Linked DNA regions of Gloeocapsopsis sp. IPPAS B-1203. The protein of the gene in region 2 interacts with the protein of the main gene of each other region in a pairwise test. Links are inferred from orthologs where the notes say so. Each region holds a gene or a part of one and is shown on either strand. Other genes may lie near its edges. The genes, in order: gyrA and gyrB.

Region 1 (11,527 bases), on a different replicon or contig from region 2:
TTATAGCGCACATCAGCAGGGTCCCACTTAGCATCATTAGGCATTTGCTTGACTTGTATAGCATCTTTAAATCCTGCTTTTTCAAAAGCTTGGTTCCACATCAAAACGCCTTCTTTGATCGCTTCGCGGTATTCTAGCGGAACAGCATTTTCAATCCAAAAGACAATCGGCTTTTTGGGTAGTGATAGCGGGGCATTGGGATCTTGTTTTTCGAGATCCCAGCGATTAATGTAACGAACGAAAGGATCGCTGCGATCGTCATTGGAAAAGTCCTGATAAGCTGTAATAAAATAGCCCACGCGTTCATCAGCTAGACGCGGACGATAATTGCTGTTTTTGGGTAATTCAGAAAAACTGTAGCGGACGCGCAGAGTTAAGGCGCGGCTATCTGGTATTGTTGATAAATTTGCTGGATTACTACTATTGGTTGAAGAAAAGCCATAGACTGACTCGATCTCAACATTTAAGGGAAAAGCTTTAGCATCACCAAAATGCGATTTTTTGCTGTCAAGTTGATAGGGAACTGACAGCATTGTTGACAGGTGCGACGATAACCCTGGAACATCACTGAGGAGAAGATCTCCTAAATCTACAAGAATTGTTTGATTTTGGGGATGAATGCTTTTGATCGGTAAAGCGTAAAGAACCGAATCACTAAACGAACGTGCTAGCGATCGCGCTTGCGGATCTCCAGGACTTGTCCGAAAGTTTACGTTGCGTACTACAAAATGTAAGTTATTGTTAACACGACGAAAATAAAATAAGAAGTCTTGTAAAGGCATTCCACTATAAATTCCACGTTCGCCAATACCCGATTCCATAGTAATCGTGCCCAAGAAGTTTTGATTTAACTGCTGCGGCTTGATCTCCAAATAAATTTTGCCTGTATCTTTGTGCGTGTAGAGAGTATATAATCCTGCTACTTTTGTTGTATCTTTAACAACCTCATGAAACGGTTGTAAGTCAGCTTGCTTATTTGTATTTTTTGTTACTAAATATTCTGGAATATTAGGTTTGTTTTCGTCTTTGACAGGTTGTAAAAATGGCTGTTTTGCCGTTTTGTCATTATCTGCTACCCAAACAAACGGTTGACGCTGTGGCTTGTCATCTTGGAGTACCCACACTCCTGGTGGTAGCTTTTGCAAAGGGTTGTCCTCTGTTGGAATCTCTGTTAGTTGTGACTGCGAAGGTATAGCAGCAATCCCAGCGATCGCCGGTTTAATCCCAACAAATAATAAACTTTGTAGTAATACAATATATAATGGTAGCCTCTTCATCCCACCAATTCCTTCACTGGTTTCTCAGCGTTTAAATTTATATAGCAGTGTTTACTAATTCCTTCATTTCCTCACCACCACAAGCTATCTTGTTATCCTGAGTTAACACGAATATTAGACTAGAAGCCCTGCTTGCTAGTGTGTATTATTCCCAAAAATTGTTATTTTATTAACAGTCATATCTTACTTTTACATTTAATTCAGCAGGATGCTGAGAAGTTATGTACAAAATTAATTGTTATTAGCATTAATGTTAAATTCTGCAACTCATAACCTCTACGACGTGTGCAAGCAGTTTCTCCAAAAAGATAGCTGTCAACGTTCACTACAACTTCAGCAGCTTGGTTTAGCACGTTATGCTGATTTCTTAACGCAAATACACTTAAACGAAGCAAACATAGCTTGTGTTATGCGTTTTTTTCAAAACCCTAGTCGTGTCAAATTTCCTCAGCTTCAAGGTGCAGATCTATCTAATTTAATTTTAGACCACAGCAATTTGATTCGGGGCGATTTATCTAGTGCAAACTTGCAAGGTAGTAGTCTTGTTAATGCTGATTTAATATTTGCCAATTTTACGAGGGCAAACTTGAGAAATGCTAATTTGACTGGTGCAACATTAAATGCAACGATTTGGTTGGAGACGATAGTTGAGAACTGTAATTTTGGTACGGGTATTGGACTAACTGATATTCAGCGACAGAATTTAATAATACGTAACGCTCAGTTCGATTGAATTATATTTAAAATATTTAACTATTCAAAGTATAAAAAAACACATTAAGATAGCTTACTTCAGTGAATATACTTATATACCCTTTGTTTATTAGATAGCAACTTCAGAATTGTGAAGGGTAGTTTTAGCTTATCTTCAATAAAAAATGAATGGGTCATACAGAGGGTTTCGCTTTTGGCGTAAAGTGTTTTTAGTAAAAAGAATTCTCAAGCAAAAGGCATGATTTTAACACTTCCGCGAAAGTTTCTGTTACTTGGTTCAGGCGAACTAGGTAAAGAATTTGTGATTGCAGCGCAACGGCTAGGAAATTTTATTGTTGCGGTTGATCGTTATGCTAATGCCCCAGCAATGCAGGTTGCTGATGGATGTGAAGTTATTTCTATGTTGAATGGTGATGATTTAGAAGCTGTTATAGAGAAACATCAACCCGATTTCATTATTCCAGAAATTGAAGCAATTAGAACTGAAAAATTACTTGAATTTGAACAACGCGGGATTACTGTTATCCCAACTGCTAAAGCAACTAATTTTACAATGAACCGCGATCGCATTCGCGAACTAGCACACGTTCAACTTGGAATTCGGACTGCTAAATATGCTTATGCGGCTAGTTTAGATGAATTAGTTACCGCTGCTCAAGTTATTGGTTTTCCAAATGTAGTTAAACCAATTATGTCTTCATCAGGAAAAGGTCAAGCAGTAGTTTATCAACCTGAGGAAGTAACAACAGCTTGGAATTATGCCATAAAAAATTCCAGAGGAGATAGTCAAAAACTTATTGTTGAAGAATTTATTCAGTTTCAAACTGAAATTACACTCTTAACAATTAAGCAGTGGAATGCGCCAACATTTTTTTGTCCAGCAATTGGACATCGTCAAGAAAATGGAGATTATCAAGAATCTTGGCAACCTGCTAAAATTTCAAATGAGTTATTAGTTGAAGCACAGGCGATCGCCCAAAAAGTTACTGATGCTTTGGGTGGTGCAGGAATTTTTGGAGTAGAGTTTTTTGTTACCAAAGATGAAGTCATATTTTCGGAACTTTCACCTCGACCTCATGATACAGGCATGGTAACATTAATTTCGCAAAATCTTAATGAGTTTGAGTTACACCTGCGGGCTGTTTTAGGATTACCGATACCGCAAATTGAATTGTTAGCACCTTCAGCAAGTGCAGTTATCTTAGCTCATGAATACGCCAATCGAGTTTCATATACTGGTGTTGCAGAGGCTTTAGCAGAAAATGTTGAATTGCGCTTATTTGGCAAGCCAGATGCACGCCCAGGGCGACGAATGGGAGTAGCCTTGGCTAAAGGTATAAATGTAGAGGAAGCAAGAGAAAAAGCACTACAAGCTGCCAGCAAAGTTAAAGTTGTTTAAAAATATGTTTCCTACCTTTCTACCATCGCAAGTACAGCTACTTAAGGAAAAGGCAGCAATTGCTTTAGCTCAAAGTATTCAGCGTAAGTCGATTGTAACTTCGTTGAGTAAACAGGCGATCGCGACAGCTTATGTGTGTCAAGGTACAGGTAAACCAATTTTACTGCTACATGGATTTGATAGTTCAGTCTTAGAGTTTCGCTATCTTCTACCATTACTCGCTAAATCTCGTCAGACTTGGGCAGTCGATCTACTCGGATTTGGTTTTACTGAAAGAATGAGAGAAATTGAATACAATCCAAACTCAATTAAAGCTCATCTTAATAGTTTCTGGAAGCTGATCGATCAACCATTGACATTAGTTGGTGCTTCGATGGGAGGCGCAACAGCAATTGATTTTGCATTGGATTATCCGCAAGCAGTGGAAAAATTAATTTTGATTAATAGTGTAGGTTTTAGTGGTGATTTTCCGCTTGGTAAGTTTTTGTTTTCACCTTTTGATTATTTAGCAATAGAGTATTGGCGACAGCGTAAACTTCAAGCACTCTACTGGGGAAATTACTCGGATTCTCTAGAAGCAATACGTTGTGCATCATTACATTTAGATATGCCTAATTGGTATGAAGCAATGCTGAGTTTTATGAAAAGTGGTGGATATGGTGATTTAGCAGATAAAATTCACGAAATTAGTCAACCTACACTGATTTTATGGGGAGATCGCGATGATACTTTGAGTGTAAATGATGCAACGAAGTTTCAACAGGCGATCGCACATTCTCAACTAATTTGGTTAAAGAATTGCGGTCATGTTCCCCAATTAGAACAACCAAAAATTTTAGCTAATTATATTCAAGCGTATTTAAATGATGTGTAGCTTATGTAATATCTATTTAATATTAAGATGTGGGGTAGATAACTTGCTTGCCTATACTTAACGGCTATCTTTCACTTGAATTAGGGTAACTTACATACAATTCAGTCAATTTAACTACTACAGCTAATCCTAATAGTAAAGGTGTCAGCCAATCTCCCCAACGAACATATAAAGTTTGTGTAGTACGTCGATAGATTGTTTCTGCATGTAATTCGTAAGTGTTGATGTCAGATATCCACAATGTTCTACCGTGCGGATCGACAATACCTGAGTAACCTGTATTTGTTGCGCGTACTGCCCAACGCTCTGTTTCTATTGCTCGCATGGTATCTTGAGCATGGTGTTGTGCTGGCATTGAAGGGCTGTAATGTGCGTTGTTTGCAGCGCTGAGGATAAATTGTCCGCCTGCTGCTGCTTGATATCGTACTTGTTCAGGGAACGCAGAACTATAACAAATTACGGCGATCGCACGTCCAAAAGGTGTGTCAAATATTTGATCTGGCAAACCTGGTACTTGTCTAGCTTCTAGGGGAGACAACCGTTGAATTAATCCTCCTAAAACCTGTTCAAATGGAATGTATTCACCAATCGGTACTAATTTGACTTTGTCGTAGCGACTGAATTCGCCTTTTTCAGTAAGAGTAAATATGCTGTTGGTGTAACTTTGTCCTTGTTCGCCAAATGCACCGATCCAAGCGGTTACGCCTTTTTCTTGTACGGCCGAGTACAAAGAAGTACGCTGTACCTCACTCCACATAAAAGGTAAAGCCCCTTCTGGTGTCAGAACTGCCTCAACTCCTTGATCAACTAAGGTAAGATAGCCTTCAGTGTAACCTGCGATCGCTCGTCGCAATCCTTCAGGATAAAGTTTGATCGGATTAGGAATATTACCTTGAATAATTCCTACTCTCAAAGCAGTCTCTGGTTGTTGTACCAAAGGGCGATTATATAAACCAAACCCAACAAGATGTAACGTCACAAAAAGTATGCAGCCACTGGCAAATACTCTTATTGCAGCCCTTTTATCCTTGATCCCTGACCCCCAACCCCCGCCTGATCTCTCATATTTCATCCATGCTTCAGCTAATAAGGCGTTGACTGCAACAATTGCAGCTGTAACAGTGAGGGAACCAGAAAGTTGTCCTAGATGGAGAATGACTAAGTTATGAGGGCTTTGAGTGTAGGACAGTGAAGTCCAGTATAAAGGTCCTAAACTCCATAAACTTTCTAAACCACACCACAATGCAATGCCAATGAGAATGCGGGTGATTCCTGAACCTTGGCTGAAAACAGTCATACAGACTGCCCAAATTGTTACTAAGACTGCGCCCCAAAGTGTAATCGCAGCCCAGCAAAATAGTGCGATCGCAATACTTGCAAGCCACGGGACTCCCATCCACATCATCGGATGAACGCCAGTAATCCAAGATAAAGCGATACCGTGATAGCCAATTCCCCACAGTACCGCTGAGAGTAGTTTAGTTTTTCGTTTTGTGGGAGATGCAACCAATACCCATAAAGGGACTAGTGCGATCCATGCCAAAAACCATGCTTCGACAGGGGCGACAGTCAGCCCCATGAGCATACCACCAGCTAAAGCAAGAAAACCAGAGGCAAGCATTGCCCACCTCTGATCGTACTGTTTACTCAATCTCGTTTTCACAATCGGCATTTTGCTGGTCTGTAGCCCTTAGTTATCTGACTCTGTTGCTTCGCTAACATCAGGAGGAACTAAAGCAACAGCAGCGATCGCATCGTCTTCGTCTAAGCGCTGCACGCGTACGCCAGTAGCAGAACGCGATTGTGGTGATATAGCTTTGACAGCTTGACGGATAATAATTCCGCGACTTGTCACCATCATGAGTTCATCAACTTCATTCACAATCCTCAATGCGGCTAGTTGATCTTTAAATCCTTTGCGTGCTTTGAACTTAGTTGCAATCTTACCTTTTGTTGCTCGATTGTATAATTTGAATTGAGTGACTGGTACGCGCTTACCGTAACCACCCATTGTAATAATTAACACCCACGGACCTTGCGTGCTGTTTTCCAGCAATTCGCCATTGTCTTCTGTCTCATCCTCAATCTCAATATCTTCTTCAGTATCCGCAGTGACACTATCATTAATGTTTGCCAAGACTGAACTAGGAAGAATATCCATACCGATAAGTTCGTCTCCCTCACGCAGTTTCATTGCTTTTACACCGCGTGTTGCCCTACCAAGAGGACGTAGTTGCTCGTGATCAGTTCTAAAATGAATTGCCATACCATAGCGCGAACCGATGATAATGCTATCTTCTACACGTGCCCGTCGTACCCAACGCAGTTGATCGCCTTCTTCTAAAGAAATTGCAATCAAGCCATTTGCCCGAATATTACTGAAGGCACTGAGTTCAGTTTTTTTGATGTAACCGCCCCGCGTCAGCATGACGAGATATTCATCACTACTGAATTCGCTGACTGGAACAACCGATGTAATTTTTTCTCCCTTGGGAATTGGTAGCATTTGGACAATTGGCGTACCGCGACTTGTCCGCGAACCAATAGGAATTTGGTAAGCTTTGAGGCAATAAACAACACCGCGATCGCTAAAGAATAAAACACTATCGTGGTCGCAACATGTTAAGAAATGCTCAATGCCGTCATCTTCTTTCATGCGGGTTGCGGCTTTGCCACGAGTTGCCCGACTTTGTGCCTCAAAGGCATTCACTGGCATTCTCTTGATGTAACCTTGCTCAGTAACAAGAATTAAAGCTTTCTCGTTTGCAATTAAATCAGTATCGCCAATCTCACCTTTATCAGGTTCAATAACTGTACGGCGCGGCGTTGCATGAGCTGCTTTAATCTGAGTAACTTCGTTTTCAATAATTTCTAAAACACGTTCGCGGCGTGCCAAAATATCGCGTAAATCGGCGATCTGTACTTGTAATTCCTCGTGTTCTTGACGAATTTTCTCAGCTTCTAATGCTGTGAGGCGTCGCAATTGCATTTGTAAGATTGCATCTGCTTGGGCATCAGATAAACCATATCTTTCGATCAGTTCATGACGTGCAGTTGGGGCATCTGCTGCATGGCGAATTAATTCAATAATTCCATCCAAGTTGGCAAGAGCAATTAATAAACCTTGCAGTAAGTGATCGCGTTCTTCGGCTTTGCGCAGTTCATAGCGCGTTCTGCGACTAATTGCTTCAATGCGGAAGTCTAAGAAGACATTTAGGAACTGCTTGATGGTGAGTAATTGCGGTTCGCCATTTACCAAAGCCAGCATATTGGCTCCAAAGTTGGCTTGTAAAGGCGTTTGCTTATACAAGTTATTGAGAACAACACGCGGGTAAGCTGTGCCTTTCAACTCAATGACAACTCGCATCCCATCGCGATCGCTTTCGTCTCGGATATCAGCAATACCTTCTAACCGCTTTTCGTTAACCATTTCCGCAATGCGTTCGATCAATGCGGCTTTGTTGGTTTGATATGGCAGTTCAGTAATGATAATCGCTTCGCGATCGGGTCGTCCGCGTTGTTCGATTGTTTCCAGATTAGCGACACCACGCATGGTAATAGAACCACGCCCTGTCGTATAAGCTTCGCGAATTCCACTTGTGCCTAATACCTGTCCTCCTGTAGGAAAATCAGGTCCAGGAATGTATTGCATTAACTGGTTATCAGTAATTTCTGGATTGTGAATCAATGCAACTAATCCATCAATTAATTCACCCAAGTTATGTGGAGGAATGTTTGTCGCCATTCCCACCGCAATTCCTGAAGCACCGTTGAGTAAAAGCTGCGGAACTCGTGCAGGTAGGACAATTGGTTCTTGTTGCGAACCATCAAAGTTATCGGTAAAGTCTACGGTTTCTGATTCAATATCTCGAAGGAGAGCATCACCTGTAAAGGCTTGCAAACGACATTCTGTGTATCGCATTGCTGCTGGTGGATCGTTATCTACGGAACCAAAGTTTCCGTGTCCATTGATCAATGGCAATCGCATTGAGAAATCCTGTGCCATCCGTACCAGTGCGTCATACACCGATCCATCACCGTGAGGATGGTATTTACCTAAAACTTCCCCAACAACACGAGCACATTTCCGAAACGGGCGATCTGCGGTTAAACCCAATTCATGCATTGCATAAAGAATGCGGCGATGCACAGGTTTCAGACCATCCCTGGCATCCGGCAGCGCCCGACCTACAATGACGCTCATAGCGTACTCTAAATAGGAGCGGGACATCTCATTACGCAGATCAGTTGGGATAATCCTATCCTGACTTGTCATATGGTGAAAAACTCCAAAAATCTAAGATTTTTAGTCGTTAAAGTGGAAAAACGCCAAATTACTCCACTTTTCTGCTAAATATTTGTTAAATAATGATACAATTCTAGCATATTTTCTCTACGACTGGAGGAAGCAGCTTGGCGAATGAATTCGCTGCTAGATAAACAAAGTCCACGGATTTAGAGTCTTGAGTTTAAAACTTAAAATTCAAATCTCTTGAAACTTCGTTGAGGTAGCGCAAAAGAGAGTCGAAGGGCATCTGTGACTGATGCAGGAGATTTAGAGCATAAGAATTTAAGTCGCAAGGTAGTGTGTAAACTTGAAAAAAGCAGTTTAAGCTGTGGCAAGTTAGATAGAAAGCTCCCATGACAGAAAAAGAACGCCCAGAAGATGTACTATCACCAGAAGTGTTAGACAAAATCAAACATCCGCCAGCAATTGATGATGTCATGCAACAATTGCCAACAGAAGAAGTCACTGGTAATCCAGCAATGACACCGCCAATGCATGATACGCCGATGGATGATAGAAGCGACTTGAAACGAGATGAGTAAGGCTACAATTTAGATTCAGTAGTCCATGCTGTTTTGTTTGTAATATGCTGCCAGTGATCTATTCGGATGAGTTTTTGGAACACAAAACTGGACGGTTTCACCCAGAAACACCTAAGCGATTAAGCGCGATCGCAACAGCACTACAACAATCAAAGTTTGCACACCATCTAGAGTGGCGATCGCCTACGCCGGTAAATGAATCTCCAGCATTAGCATTTGTAGAACGTATTCATACACCGAAGTACATCGAACTTGTTCGCTACATAGCAAACACTGGCGGCGGTTATTTAGAAGCAGATACACTCGTTTCGCCACGCAGCTATGACGTTGCCTTGTTAGCAGTCAGTGCGTGGCTAGATGGTGTTAGCATTGTTTTAGAGAATCACAATCCAGCTTTTGTTCTAACACGTCCCCCAGGACATCATGCTGAAAGCGATCGCGGTATGGGTTTTTGTCTTTTCTCCAACGCGGCGATCGCTGCACACTACGCTTTAGAGCAACCTGATATTAACCGAGTTGCTATTCTTGATTGGGACGTACATCATGGTAACGGTACTCAAGCGATCGTCGAAAATCATCCTCAGATAGCTTTTTGCTCACTTCATCAGTCTCCTTGCTACCCTGGAACTGGACAAGCATCTGAGCAAGGTAAATATAACAACGTTCTCAATCTACCTGTGTCTCCTGGTAGTACAATGGCAGTCTATCAACCCTTGTTTGAAGAAAAAGTTGTTCCTTTCTTGTCCAACTTTCAACCAGACTTATTAATTGTTAGTGCAGGATACGACGCCAATGCGGCTGATCCTTTAGCAGAAATCGCACTACAACCTCATGATTACAGCAAGTTTACTGAATATTGTCTACAGCTGACTCCCAAAGTCGTTTTTGGCTTAGAGGGTGGCTACGACTTCGCAGCACTTTCTCAATCAGTTGTCGCTACGTTGGAAAAATGCTTGATTAGTATTTAACTCGATTTGTAGCAAGAACATACATGGCTTTTAAATATAAACGGTAATTCAATATACATTTGAAGTAAACTTATCGAAAAAAACATTTTCTTTGAAAAGAAAAGCTTTTAGCCGTATAATTACAGGTGTAACAAATTGTTAAGCAGGTAGATATAGTAATTTCTCTGTGGAATTTAACCGTAATAGCGTGGAGAAATAAGGAAGAGCTACCATCTAAAGTTGAGTGTAAGAATAATGACAACGTATATTTTGTTCGAGAATGCCCTAGAAATGCTAAAAAATGCATACCTTGCATCTACGCTTGGATTAATTATAGTTTCTGGGATTGGTTTAGTAGCGATCGCACTTGTAGAGAAAGACACACCAGCTTCTAAAACACAGCAACATCATCACGTCTAAACATTTCATCCATCCTAGGGTACATTTTCCTCCTTCTTTGGATATACTTATCTGAACTAGATTTCTGCCACAGAAGGAACTTTGGGTATGACCTGCGTAGAGTTGGAAAGAGAAATTGCCAAAATAGTCATGGCGATGATGACTCGGAACATACAAATTGGACAAGATTTAATCAGTCATCTCAACTCCCAACTTTCTACAGAAGCAGCAGCAGGAGTCATAATTATTTGCATTGAGCGTGTATTGTGGTTAGATCCCAGTGCGGTAATTTGGACAATAGCTCATCTTTTGCCTGTTGGCATCCGACAAGAGATTCAGAAGACTTTTCTTGTACACTTCTATAAGCACTTAATTTTTCAAGGTTTTCTTCCTGGCAAAGACTTTAGTGTTGATGGCAACAGTCAGTTACTGTTGAACTCGCAAGCTAAGTTAGCCATCTTTGGTAATTCAAAATTGAAAAACATCAAAAGTACTTAGTAACAGAATCGCTGTAAAGTAAGAAACAGAGATTCCCTAATTGATCTGTTCATTACCCTTACCTATGCCTTGTGGCACGTTAAATCAACTTATTCAAGTTTTAGCTGCTAAATCAGTTTTGTCCGATACTGAGTTAACTTTTCAGTTTACAGGTGTTAATACAGATACTCGCATTATCGAACCAGGTGATATTTTTGTTGCACTACGAGGGGAAAAGTTTGACGGTCACGCATTTGTAACAGCAGCTTTAGACAAAGGTGCGATCGCCGCTATCGTTGATTCTAAATTTCAAGCACCAAACGAATCACTACCACTACTGCAAGTAGAAAATACTTTAGAGGCTTATCAAAAAATTGCGCATTGGTGGCGCCAGCAATTTTCAATTCCCGTCATTGCAATTACGGGTTCTGTTGGCAAAACGACAACTAAAGAGTTGATGGCTGCAGTTTTAGCAACTCAGGGTCATGTTCTCAAGACACAGGCAAATTACAATAATGAAATTGGCGTCCCTAAAACCTTACTGGAACTGAGTTCTGAACACAACTACGCAGTCATTGAAATGGCAATGCGTGCGAAAGGAGAAATTGCC
Region 2 (11,288 bases):
CATCCCATGCTACAACTCCAGAACTACCAACAATAGTTTCTAGTTTTTGGGCGATCGCATCCATACTACTTAAGTGATTACATTAACGTTGCTTTCAAAGTAGATTTTACTTAGATTGTGTTGACTTGAGCCTCACTATTTAGATTTAACTTAATACTTTACATATAATTCTTAAATATTAAGATACTTGTGCTAATTTTACTTTTTCTATTTTAACTACTTTTGCTATAGTCAAAAAGTTTTTAGACGCGCATTATATATTAGTCAATTTTTTATGAAATGATTTTTCCGTAATCGTACTATTATTTTTTGATAACACTTGTATTATATTTGACTCATTCTTCTAGAGGAAATTATTAAAATGCACAGTTAATAATGAATTAAAAGTTACAATATTGCAAAAACACAATAATTATCATATTTCGTCTAAAAAGCAAAAATAGAAATAAACTATAATATTTTTTGTTGAAATATTAAGCTTGTGTCCTTGTTTATCTATATACAAGAGTTTCAATTACCTGTTATTAATAATTCTATCTTAAGAAGTTTGATAATCATATTCTTTTGTGGTCTATTTTTTTGCATAATAATTTAATTGAGTCATTTAAAAATTGCAAAAGCTATCACTATGTGGGAAAAGACAATTATTCAGATAAAGTCATTTTTGAATCACAAACAAAATGCGATCGCTTACAATAAACAGTCAAATAAAATTCAAAAAATCAATCAAACTTTAGAGCAAAAGCTTCAAAAACAAACTCTACAGTTACAACAAGTTAATCAACAACTAGCAGATAAAATTGTTGAACAGCAGCAGATGGAAATAGCTCTACGCGAAAGCGAAGAAAGATACCGCGATTTATTTGAAAATGCGAATGATTTAATTCAATGCGTTACACCAGAAGGTAAATTTATTTATGTAAATCAAGCTTGGAAAGCCACTCTAGAGTACAGTGATACGGAGATAGAAACTCTTTCCATATTTGAAGTTATTCATCCTGATTGCTTAGATCATTGTATGGAAATTTTTAAAAAAATAATGGTTGGTGAGGTTTGTAATGAAGTTGAAGCTACGTTTATTTCAAAAAGTGGTAGGAAAGTTATACTTTCTGGAAGCATTAATTGTAAGTTTGTTCAAGGTAAACCAGTTTCAACTAGAGGTATATTTCGGGATATAACTGAGCGCAAGCAAGCTGAAGTCGAAATTCACTACGCTTTGGCGAAAGAACGAGAATTAGTTGAACTTAAATCGCGTTTTATCACGACAGCATCGCATGAGTTCCGTACACCACTTGCAGTTATTCTTATGGCAGCTAAATTACTTGAAAAGTTCAGTAACCAAATATCAGAAGAAAAGAAACAACTTTATCTCGAACGTATTCAAACTGCAGGTAATCACATGACACAGTTGTTAGATGATATTTTAATAGTTGGTAAACTTGAAGCGGAAAAGTTACAGTTTGCTCCAACTTATTTAGATTTAATACAATTTTGTGGTGAAATAGTAGAACATATGCAAATTAGCAGTACTACTAATTTGCATACAATTAAATTCAACTGTACAAGTTCAGTTACTCATGTTTACCTAGATGCAAAACTATTGAGACATATTCTCATAAACTTATTATCTAATGCTATTAAGTATTCGCCTCAGGGTGGAAATATTAACTTTGAATTAGCATATAAATCACAAGAGATTACTTTCAGAATTCAAGACCAAGGAGTTGGTATTCCAGAAAAAGACCAAAAATATTTATTTGACTCTTTTTATCGTGGTAGCAACACTAGTACAATTCCTGGAACAGGTTTAGGTATGTCCATAGTAAAACAGTGCGTGGATTTACACAATGGAAATATTGTCATAGAGAGTCAAGTTGGAGTTGGTACTACAGTCACTGTCACAATACCTGAACAATGCTAAAGTGTATTATTTATTTTTGCTTTTATTCACATTTAAAATCGCTCTACTGAATCAAATTTATTTGCTAATTCAGCCCTTGCAGCTTCTCCACACGTACGAGGTGTCGGAAATATTTTTCCAGGATTTGCCAGTCCTTTCGGATTAAATGCTTGACGAATATATTGCATGGTTTCTAGATCGGTTTGGGTAAACATATCTGGCATATAGCATCGCTTATCAGCACCAATTCCATGTTCACCTGAAATACTTCCACCGACTTTAACACAAAGCTTGAGAATTTCTCCACCTAATTCTTCCACTTGTTCTAATGCACCAGGAATGGAGTTATTGTACAAAATTAAAGGATGAAGATTACCATCACCCGCATGGAATACATTAGCAATTCGATAACCGTATTGTTTACTTAAGTTCTCAATTTCTTGCAAAACAAACGGCAATTGTGTACGGGGAATAACTCCATCTTGGACATAATAATCGGGGCTAAGATGTCCTGCAGCGGCAAAAGCTGCTTTACGTCCTTTCCATAGCTTCAAGCGTGTTTCTGGATCATTTGCTGTAGTAATGTTTCGTGCGCCATTCTGTTTACAAATATCAGCAATTCGTTGTTTATTTGTAGCCACTTCTATAGCTAAGCCATCGATTTCGACTAATAGAATTGCTTGTGCGTCTCTAGGATAGCAGCCTGTCGCAACAACATCTTCCACTGCATTAATACTGAGGTTATCCATCATCTCCATCCCCGCAGGAATGATTCCAGCACTGATAATATCAGACACAGCAGCACCTGCGGCTTCTACGCTGGTAAAATCTGCTAAGAGAACGCAAATTGATTCAGCTGTTTTGAGAATCTTTAGTGTAATTTCTGTGGCAATACCTAGTGTTCCTTCTGAACCAACAAACACTCCTGTAAGATCATATCCAGGCATTTCTGGAACTTGTCCGCCCACTTCAGTAATTGTGCCATCAGGAAGTACAAGCTTTAATCCTAAAACATGATTTGTCGTTACGCCATATTTGAGACAGTGGACGCCACCCGAATTTTCTGCAACATTACCACCAATTGAGCAGATAATTTGACTAGAAGGATCGGGAGCATAATAGAATCCAGCACCGCTAACAGTTTGCGTTACCCAATTATTGATGACTCCAGGTTGGACAATAACTTGCTGATTTTCCAAGTCTACCTTGAGAATTTGCCGCATCATGGCGGTTACAATCAAAACACAATCTTCAATTGGTAGCGCACCACCAGATAAGCCAGTACCAGAACCGCGTGCTATGAAGGGAATTGAATTGCGATCGCATATTTTCACTATCTCTGCGACTTGTTCAGTTGTGCGTGGTAACACAACTACCGCAGGGCGTTGACGATAACTAGTTAAACCATCACACTCATAAGTAATTAATTCTTCCTTGCGCTGCACTACGCCATTTTTGCCAAGAACAGCCTCAAATTGCTTAATAAGTGGTTTCCATTTGCTGTGCTGCTGATTTCTAAGAAGCATAGTGGCTTGTGTTAAACGAAGGGCTTAAATAATATTCTGACAAGATTTGCGACTAATTTGTTATTTGTCATGATTTGTTCTTCCCTGTACCCCTATACGAGAAGCTCAAGAAGCTGACATATATTATTTAGATCGCATCTATCAACTAATCTAGAAATAGCGTTTCTCAAGTGGTAATCATGGTTGAGCCAACTTTCATCTGTGACGATGACTACTACGTACCAGATGCTAATCAGCTAATTACTGAAGACGATACACCTGTGGATAATTTCGCCTCTGCTAAACAGCAACGCCTGCTTGTTAGTTCCCTTTACAGTGCATTAAAAACACAAATTTTTTTAGCTGAAGCAAACGTTGGCGTTTACTACACCGATTTGCAACCCGCGATTGTACCCGATGTGTTTCTCAGTTTTGACGTGCAAGTTCCACAAAATTGGTGGGAAAAGCAAAATCGTTGTTATATGGTGTGGCGTTTTGGAAAACCACCAGAAGTTGCGATTGAGATTGTTTCTAACAAAGAAGGGGATGAACTGGGTAAGAAACTAAGAATCTACGAGCATATGCGCGTCAGCTACTATATTGTGTACGATCCTACTGGGCAATTTGGACAAGTGCTACGGGTGTATGAACTCAGAGGAATGCGATATTCGGAAATTAGTGAAACTTGGCTCGAACAAGTCGGACTAGGTGTGACAATATGGCAAGGAGAATTTGAAGGCAGGCAAGATACATGGTTACGCTGGTGCTACCAAGATGGAAATATTTTGCTTACTGGAGATGAACGCGCTTCACAAGCCGAACAACGCGCTTCACAAGCTGAACAACGCGCTCAACTCCTTGCTGAACAACTACGGAGGATGGGAATTGAGCCTTCCGACTGAAGTCGGGGCTACATAGACGAAGTATGCCTACGCACACTTTATAAACAGAATTTTATGGGTAATACTATCTCACTCAATGAGAACAACAAATTTATTTGCACTCGCATTTATGTAAGAGGTTTTTTATTTAAAAATGCTTGTACTCGCTGGTAAACTTGGTCAAATAAGCTAGGCGCATCAGCATTAAACCATTCAATTTGAGGATACGCACGAAACCAGGTACGCTGTCGCTTGGCAAATTGCCTTGTATGCAAAACTATCAGTTCTTTTGCTTGAGTTAGTGTGACTTCGCCAGCAAGGTACTGCTTGATCTCGTGATATCCCAGTGTATTTAATAGTGGTAGATCAGCACCGTATTTGTGATAAAGATATTCCACTTCAGCTACTAAGCCGTCTGCAATCATTTGTTCGGTGCGTTGAAAAATGCGATCGCGTAAGCACTCTGTACTACAATCTAAACCAATCTGTAAAATTGGATAACTCGGTGGCTGCTCTCCTTGTTGCTGTGAAATTGGACAACCTGTCACGTAAAACACTTCCAACGCCCGCAATGTTCTGACTAAATCGTTACTGTGAATTTTCTGCGCTGCAATTGGATCGACCTGCTGCAAAATACTATAAAGTTGGGTTTGACCGAGCGATTCTAGCTGCGATCGCAACTCGGTATTCGGTGCGACTCTCGGAATTTTTAACCCTTGCACTACTGAACGAATGTATAGCCCTGTTCCACCCACTAAGAAGGGAATTTTTCCTTGCTGCTGAAACTGAGTAATTAAACCTTGTGCTTGTGTTTGGTAATCTGCGACAGTGAGAGTTTGAGTAGGTGCGCAGATATCAATTAAATAGTGTGGTGCTAAATTTTGTTCAGCAATTGATGGCTTGGCTGTGCCAATATTAAACTCGCGGTATACTTGGCGCGAATCTGCACTGAGAATCACAGCCAAACCGAGTTTCGTTGCAAGTGCGATCGCAAGTTGTGATTTACCTGTTGCTGTCGCACCACAAATTGTGATTAAGCAAGATCGATAAAAATTACTTGGGTACATCCCCCTGAAAAATTCCTCTAAAATACCTCTACAGCCGTCTTCAAGGCTTTTATGCTACAATTTATGAGTGTTTTTTTATTTTTTGAGTCAGATAGCTGCTCAAACTTTAAATTTCGTGGAGAATACCTTGCATGACTAGCAGTTACAGCGCCGATCAGATTCAAGTTCTGGAAGGTCTGGAACCGGTGCGCAAAAGACCGGGTATGTACATTGGCTCCACTGGTCCGCGAGGACTCCATCATCTAGTTTACGAGGTTGTAGACAATTCGATCGATGAAGCTTTAGCGGGACACTGCACTCATGTGGAGGTGGATTTAAATGCAGATGGTTCAGTTACAGTAACAGATGATGGTCGAGGCATTCCCACAGATACGCACCCCCAAACTGGCAAATCAGCATTAGAAACAGTAATGACAGTATTACACGCCGGAGGAAAATTCGGTGGAGGTGGTTACAAAGTTTCTGGAGGATTGCACGGAGTTGGAATTTCCGTTGTCAATGCTTTATCTGAGTTGATTGAAGTTACTGTATGGCGTGACAAACGTGTTCACGTTCAACGTTTCGAGCGTGGCATTCCTGTGACTGAATTACAAGTTAAAGCTTTTAATGAGGGTAAAACAGGAACTTCTGTCACCTTTAAGCCAGATGCAACGATTTTCACAACAGGAACCGAGTTTGATTACATTACTCTAGCTGGTCGTTTGCGCGAACTCGCATACCTCAATGCTGGTGTCAAGATTACTTTTAGCGATCGCCGCTTAGAACTATTAAAAAGCAGCGAACCGAAAGTCGAGACATATGAGTACAAAGGTGGAATTAAAGAGTATATCGCGTACATGAACCGGGATAAGCAGCCTTTACACGAAGAAATTATCTTTGTGCAAGGAGAACGCAACAACGTCCAAGTTGAAGTTGCTTTGCAATGGTCTGTTGATGCATACACAGATAATATATTAGGTTTTGCTAACAATATTCGTACTGTTGACGGTGGTACACACCTAGAAGGATTAAAAGCTGTACTAACACGTACACTGAACGCGATCGCTCGTAAGCGGAACAAAATTAAGGATAATGAACCTAATCTGAGTGGCGAACATGTCCGCGAAGGTTTAACAGGAGTCATCTCTGTTAAAGTTCCAGACCCTGAGTTTGAGGGACAAACGAAAACAAAGCTGGGTAATACCGAAGTTCGGGGTATTGTTGACTCGCTTGTTGGTGAAGTTCTCACCGAGTATTTAGATTTTCATCCTAATGTTGCTGATTCGGTTCTAGATAAAGCAATTCAAGCTTTCAAAGCTGCAGAAGCTGCACGTCATGCAAGAGAACTAGTCCGGCGTAAATCAGTACTAGAATCATCTCCCTTACCTGGTAAGTTAGCAGATTGTAGTTCTAGAGATGCCAGCGAGTCAGAAATCTTCATCGTGGAAGGGGATAGTGCAGGAGGAAGTGCAAAGCAAGGACGCGATCGCCGCTTTCAAGCAATTCTGCCATTGCGTGGTAAGATTCTCAATATTGAGAAAACAGACGACGCCAAAATCTACAAGAACACCGAAATTCAAGCCTTAATTACTGCATTAGGATTAGGTGTTAAGGGTGAAGAATTTGATGCTTCGCAATTGCGTTATCACCACATTGTCATTATGACTGATGCTGATGTTGATGGAGCGCATATCAGAACACTCTTATTAACTTTCTTTTATCGCTATCAGCGCGAACTGATCGATCAAGGTTATATTTACATTGCTTGTCCCCCACTATATAAAGTAGAACGCGGGCGCAATCACTACTACTGCTATAGCGAACGCGAACTGCAAAACTTGATTCGGCACGAGTTCCCTGACAATGCTAACTATACAATTCAACGCTTTAAAGGGTTGGGTGAAATGATGCCTGAGCAACTATGGGCAACAACAATGAACCCTGAAACGCGCACGATGAAACGAGTCGAGATTGAAGACGCTGCCGAAGCTGATCGCATCTTTACGATTTTGATGGGCGATCGCGTCGCCCCACGTCGTGAGTTTATTGAAACTTACGGTTCTCGCCTAAATCTTGCTGAACTTGATATCTAAGCTGCTAAATAAGTAGTATTTTACACATGAGGAGAAAAGTCTCAAGGCTTTCTCCTTTTTTGTTTCCTTGGTTTTCTTGCGTAACTACATAAACTTAGAGTAGTTTAATTGTGTGACAAAAAATTTAATAAGCACCTTTACCTGTAATCACAACCATAACGGTTTGCCAGATAATATATAGATCTAACCATAAAGACCAGCGATCGCGATAAATCATATCTAAGTGCAGCATATATTCAAAGCTCACCTCACTACGTCCACTAATCTGCCACAAACCAGTGACCCCAGGCATGAGTTCTAAACGTTTTATAAAAGTATTGCGATGGTTTTTGATGGCTAGAGTACAATCGCGTAATTGCAGAGGACGCGGACCTACTAAGCTCATATGACCTTGAACAACGTTAAATAGTTGTGGCAACTCATCTAAACTAGTCCGTCGCAAGAATTTACCAACGCGGGTGATACGAGGATCTTCTTTCATTTTAAAGAGTACTCCACCGTCTGATTCATTTAAATGCTCTAGCTCTTGCAAAAGTTGCTCAGCATTCACTACCATAGTGCGAAATTTCCAGATCAAGAAAGGTTTTCCACCGCGCCCCAAACGTTCTTGCCGAAAGAAAATTGATCCTTTTGAGTCTAGAGAAATCACAAGTGCGATCGCAAGCATCAAAGGACTCAGCAGAAGTATTCCTACACCAGCGCCCAAAATGTCAATAATTCGCTTACTAACAAGTTGCAACGTATATCGTGGGTGACTGACAAAACTAAGTTGCATAGTACAGTAAACCCTTAACAGTCTAGTTGACACTTATAGCCAATAGGAAAGGTTGGTAATTGGTGATTAGAAAAATATTTATTAACAACTTAAAACTCACGCATTTAAAACTTTCTTAACTTGTGCTTGGAGACTATCTTGATACTTGGAAGGCTGACGCACTGGCACGATTGCACTTGGTTCAGGAGTCACACTCCAGTCGTAACGCAACAACTTGGAGAGGATAATCTTCATTTCCATCTGGGCAAATTGCCAGCCCAAGCAACTGTGCGGACCACTACCAAAGCCTACTAATGCAAAGGAGTGCTTTTTATCTTCTTCACGCGGTGGGGCAAAACGATCAGGATCAAAGCGATCGGGATCAGTATAGATTTCAGGTAAACGATGCGTTAGCAGTGGAGAAATATCGACGTGCCAGCCAGCGGGAATGCAGTAGCCTGCGTAATAAATATCTTTAACAACCCCACGCGACATATTTTGTACAGGAGGATACAGACGTTCTACCTCTTTGAGGGCGTAGCCCATTTGAGGAAGTTGTTTAAGATGAGATAAGTTAAGTGGTTCATGACCCACGACTTGGGCGTATTCAGTACGTAGGCGATCGCACCACTCAGGATGCGCGACTAACTCAAACATCAACCATGCAAGTAGCACTGCCGGATTTTCATGTCCTGCAAATAGGACCATCAGTAATTGGTCAATAATATCCGATGCACTCAAAGAGTTACCATTTTCATCAACAGATGCGAGTAACAATCCAAGAAAATCGCGTGACTCTTGTAGTAATCCCTGTTGTCTGCGTTGAGCAATTTTACGCCGTAAGAAAGCTTGTAAATTGCGCCGTGCTTGCTGCGATCGCCCATATAATGTTTGGGGAATATCGAGTTTTAACTTTGCCCTTCGTCCCACAAGCATTCCTAAAAAATACTGTGTTGCTTCTGCAAATTCGCTTTCGGTTTCAGTGCCTAAGATGAGGCGAATTGCAATTGTTGTTGAAAGATTGGTGAATTCTTCAATGAGGGAAATTGTACTACCTGCTTGCCAGTCTTCAAAAAACTTATCAACAATTTCTTGAATTGTGTCAAAGTAATTATTAAGCGATCGCCCGTGCATTCCTGGATACATTAAGCGGCGTGTTGCTTGATGTTCTGCACCATCTTGTAAGAGCAACCCTTTACCAAAAATGGGTTCTAAAAAAATCCAACCTAGTCGTGCAGAAAGATGATCTGCTTTTTCTGCTAGAACTAAGCGGTTAGCATCAGGACCAACTAAAAAAGCGAAATTTTTACCAAAAATCCGTGATTTAAAAACTGAGCCATAGCGCTGAAAGTGATCCCAGTAAAAAAGTTCTTCGTCTCTAAATAGCTCTTTTGTCTCACCTCCAAATAGCTTACCAAAGCTACCAGGCATTTCCTCTGCTGGTTTAAATTGTGACGTTGGTTTTGTTTGGACAACCATTAAAAATAGCTCCTTTGCTCAAGCGCGTACAGCTTCGATGATGCTATTAGCAGTTTGTGTAGGGATAATTCTTGTTACCTGAAGACCAGCAGATGCTAAGAGAGATCGGTATTGTGCTTCAGTACGTTCATAGCCACCAGGAGTTGTGAGTAACGATTCTAAATCAATTAACTTTCCGACAAAAGGCTGATTACCAAGAGGCATAATCATTTCTACGATTAAAAGTCTGCCATCTGCTGACATTGCCTCACGACAGTTTTTCAGAAGTTGCACTGCGCGATTGTCATCCCAATTGTGAACGACAAACATGAGAATGTATGCATCACCGCCACTAGGTACTGAATCTAAACAATTACCTGCAATCAATTCACAGCGATCTGCAACTTTGGCTGATTCAATTGCTGAAGTTGCCGCAGCGATCGCCGCAGGATAATCAAAAAGTACCCCTTGCATTGTGGGGTTTGCTTGTAACAGTGAAATAACTGTGCCGCCACTGGCAAAAATACCAATATCAACGACTTTATTAATCAATGAAAAGTCATAATTTGCAAGTAGCGATTGCGCTGCACGCTGCGAAATACTCGCCTTGGACTCGTTAGAAACTCGCGCAACTTCGGGATCTTGATAAAATTCAAATAATCCTTGTTTATAAAGGTATTCAAACGCAGGTTCTCCAGTTTTGACACTGTAATGCAGATTTTCCCAAACATTCCAGTGCCAATCTTGACCAAAAAATTTAACAGCAGCGCGGACTGAATCAGGAGTGTCACTTTGAAGGAACTCAGCAAGGGGCGTTAAGCTAAAATAACACTCATACTCGGCAAAAATACCAACACTTGCAAGCGATCGCATCAACCGATAAAGTGATGGTGCATGAGTTCCGGTTGCTTGTGCCAACGCCTCAACAGTTTGAGAACCATCTGCTAATAAGTCAGCAATGCCCAATTCAGCAGCAGCATAGATTAATCGTGCTACTCGTAAACCCCCTAACATTTGCATCATTGCCACTTGTGGAGGTAAGTCTGGTGGCATATTGGGATTTGGTTTAGTAGTAATCATTTCTCTAGATAGTTAGATGGTGAGGGGCATACTAATTTGTAATGAACGATTCTTCTATGTAACTTGCTATTGTTTTCCCTGATCAACTAACACCAACAGCCTCAATGATTTTCCAAGGAGATGCTGTGGCAAAGACTTTTGTCAGCTTGAAACCTGCGGCATCAAAAAGTGTGCGATATTCTGCTTCTGTACGTTCGCGTCCACCAGAAGTTGTTAACATTTCTAAATCCAGAAGTTTACCGAAATAAGGTGTATTTCCAGGAGGAATTACTGCTTCAACAAGCAATAGCTTGCTGTGTTCTGTCATGGCGCGACGACAGTTTTTGAGAATCTTAACTGCATTATGTTCATCCCAGTCATGAATAACGGTTTTAAGAAGGTAAACATCACCGCCTGGCGGTACAGACTGAAAAAAGTCGCCAGCAACTAACTCACACCGCTCCGCTAGTCCATTTTCTGTAATAAACTCTTTAGCACCAGCAATGACAGATGGCTGATCGAATAGAACACCTTTGATTGATGGATATGTTTTAAGAATTGTTGTCAGATGACTACCATAACCACCACCAAT

What was found.
Region 1: the proteins of gyrB (region 2) and gyrA interact in binary tests that used the Escherichia coli proteins (3 or more experiments, as listed by UniProt). The link is inferred for Gloeocapsopsis sp. IPPAS B-1203 from one-to-one orthologs.

What each region holds. Positions count from the first base shown.
Region 1 is NZ_PEIG01000007.1:22,217-33,743, reverse strand. The notes cover bases 5,748-8,872. They hold gyrA (DNA topoisomerase (ATP-hydrolyzing) subunit A), read right to left. Parts: upstream 8,541-8,872; coding sequence 5,955-8,540; downstream 5,748-5,954. Other genes in these bases: lnt (apolipoprotein N-acyltransferase), read right to left, coding at 5,748-5,885. Also shown: CSQ79_RS13840 (zinc-dependent metalloprotease), read right to left, coding at 1-1,277; CSQ79_RS13835 (pentapeptide repeat-containing protein), read left to right, coding at 1,528-2,010; purT (formate-dependent phosphoribosylglycinamide formyltransferase), read left to right, coding at 2,230-3,390; CSQ79_RS13825 (alpha/beta fold hydrolase), read left to right, coding at 3,395-4,264; more of lnt, read right to left, coding at 4,329-5,747; CSQ79_RS13810 (hypothetical protein), read left to right, coding at 8,906-9,094; CSQ79_RS13805 (histone deacetylase family protein), read left to right, coding at 9,139-10,062; CSQ79_RS27795 (hypothetical protein), read left to right, coding at 10,297-10,461; CSQ79_RS13800 (hypothetical protein), read left to right, coding at 10,549-10,938; CSQ79_RS13795 (UDP-N-acetylmuramoyl-tripeptide--D-alanyl-D-alanine ligase), read left to right, coding at 11,003-11,527. UniProt on the Escherichia coli protein: A type II topoisomerase that negatively supercoils closed circular double-stranded (ds) DNA in an ATP-dependent manner to maintain chromosomes in an underwound state.
Region 2 is NZ_PEIG01000008.1:10,889-22,176, forward strand. What follows is about bases 5,069-7,954. They hold gyrB (DNA topoisomerase (ATP-hydrolyzing) subunit B), read left to right. Parts: upstream 5,069-5,484; coding sequence 5,485-7,425; downstream 7,426-7,954. Other genes in these bases: miaA (tRNA (adenosine(37)-N6)-dimethylallyltransferase MiaA), read right to left, coding at 5,069-5,353; CSQ79_RS15140 (sugar transferase), read right to left, coding at 7,550-7,954. In the rest of the region: CSQ79_RS15110 (FAD-binding oxidoreductase), read right to left, coding at 1-64; CSQ79_RS15115 (PAS domain-containing sensor histidine kinase), read left to right, coding at 596-1,921; glycolate oxidase subunit GlcD, read right to left, coding at 1,954-3,426; CSQ79_RS15125 (Uma2 family endonuclease), read left to right, coding at 3,606-4,307; more of miaA, read right to left, coding at 4,415-5,068; more of CSQ79_RS15140, read right to left, coding at 7,955-8,200; CSQ79_RS15145 (cytochrome P450), read right to left, coding at 8,297-9,658; CSQ79_RS15150 (methyltransferase), read right to left, coding at 9,677-10,717; CSQ79_RS15155 (methyltransferase), read right to left, coding at 10,800-11,288. UniProt on the Escherichia coli protein: DNA gyrase negatively supercoils closed circular double-stranded DNA in an ATP-dependent manner to maintain chromosomes in an underwound state.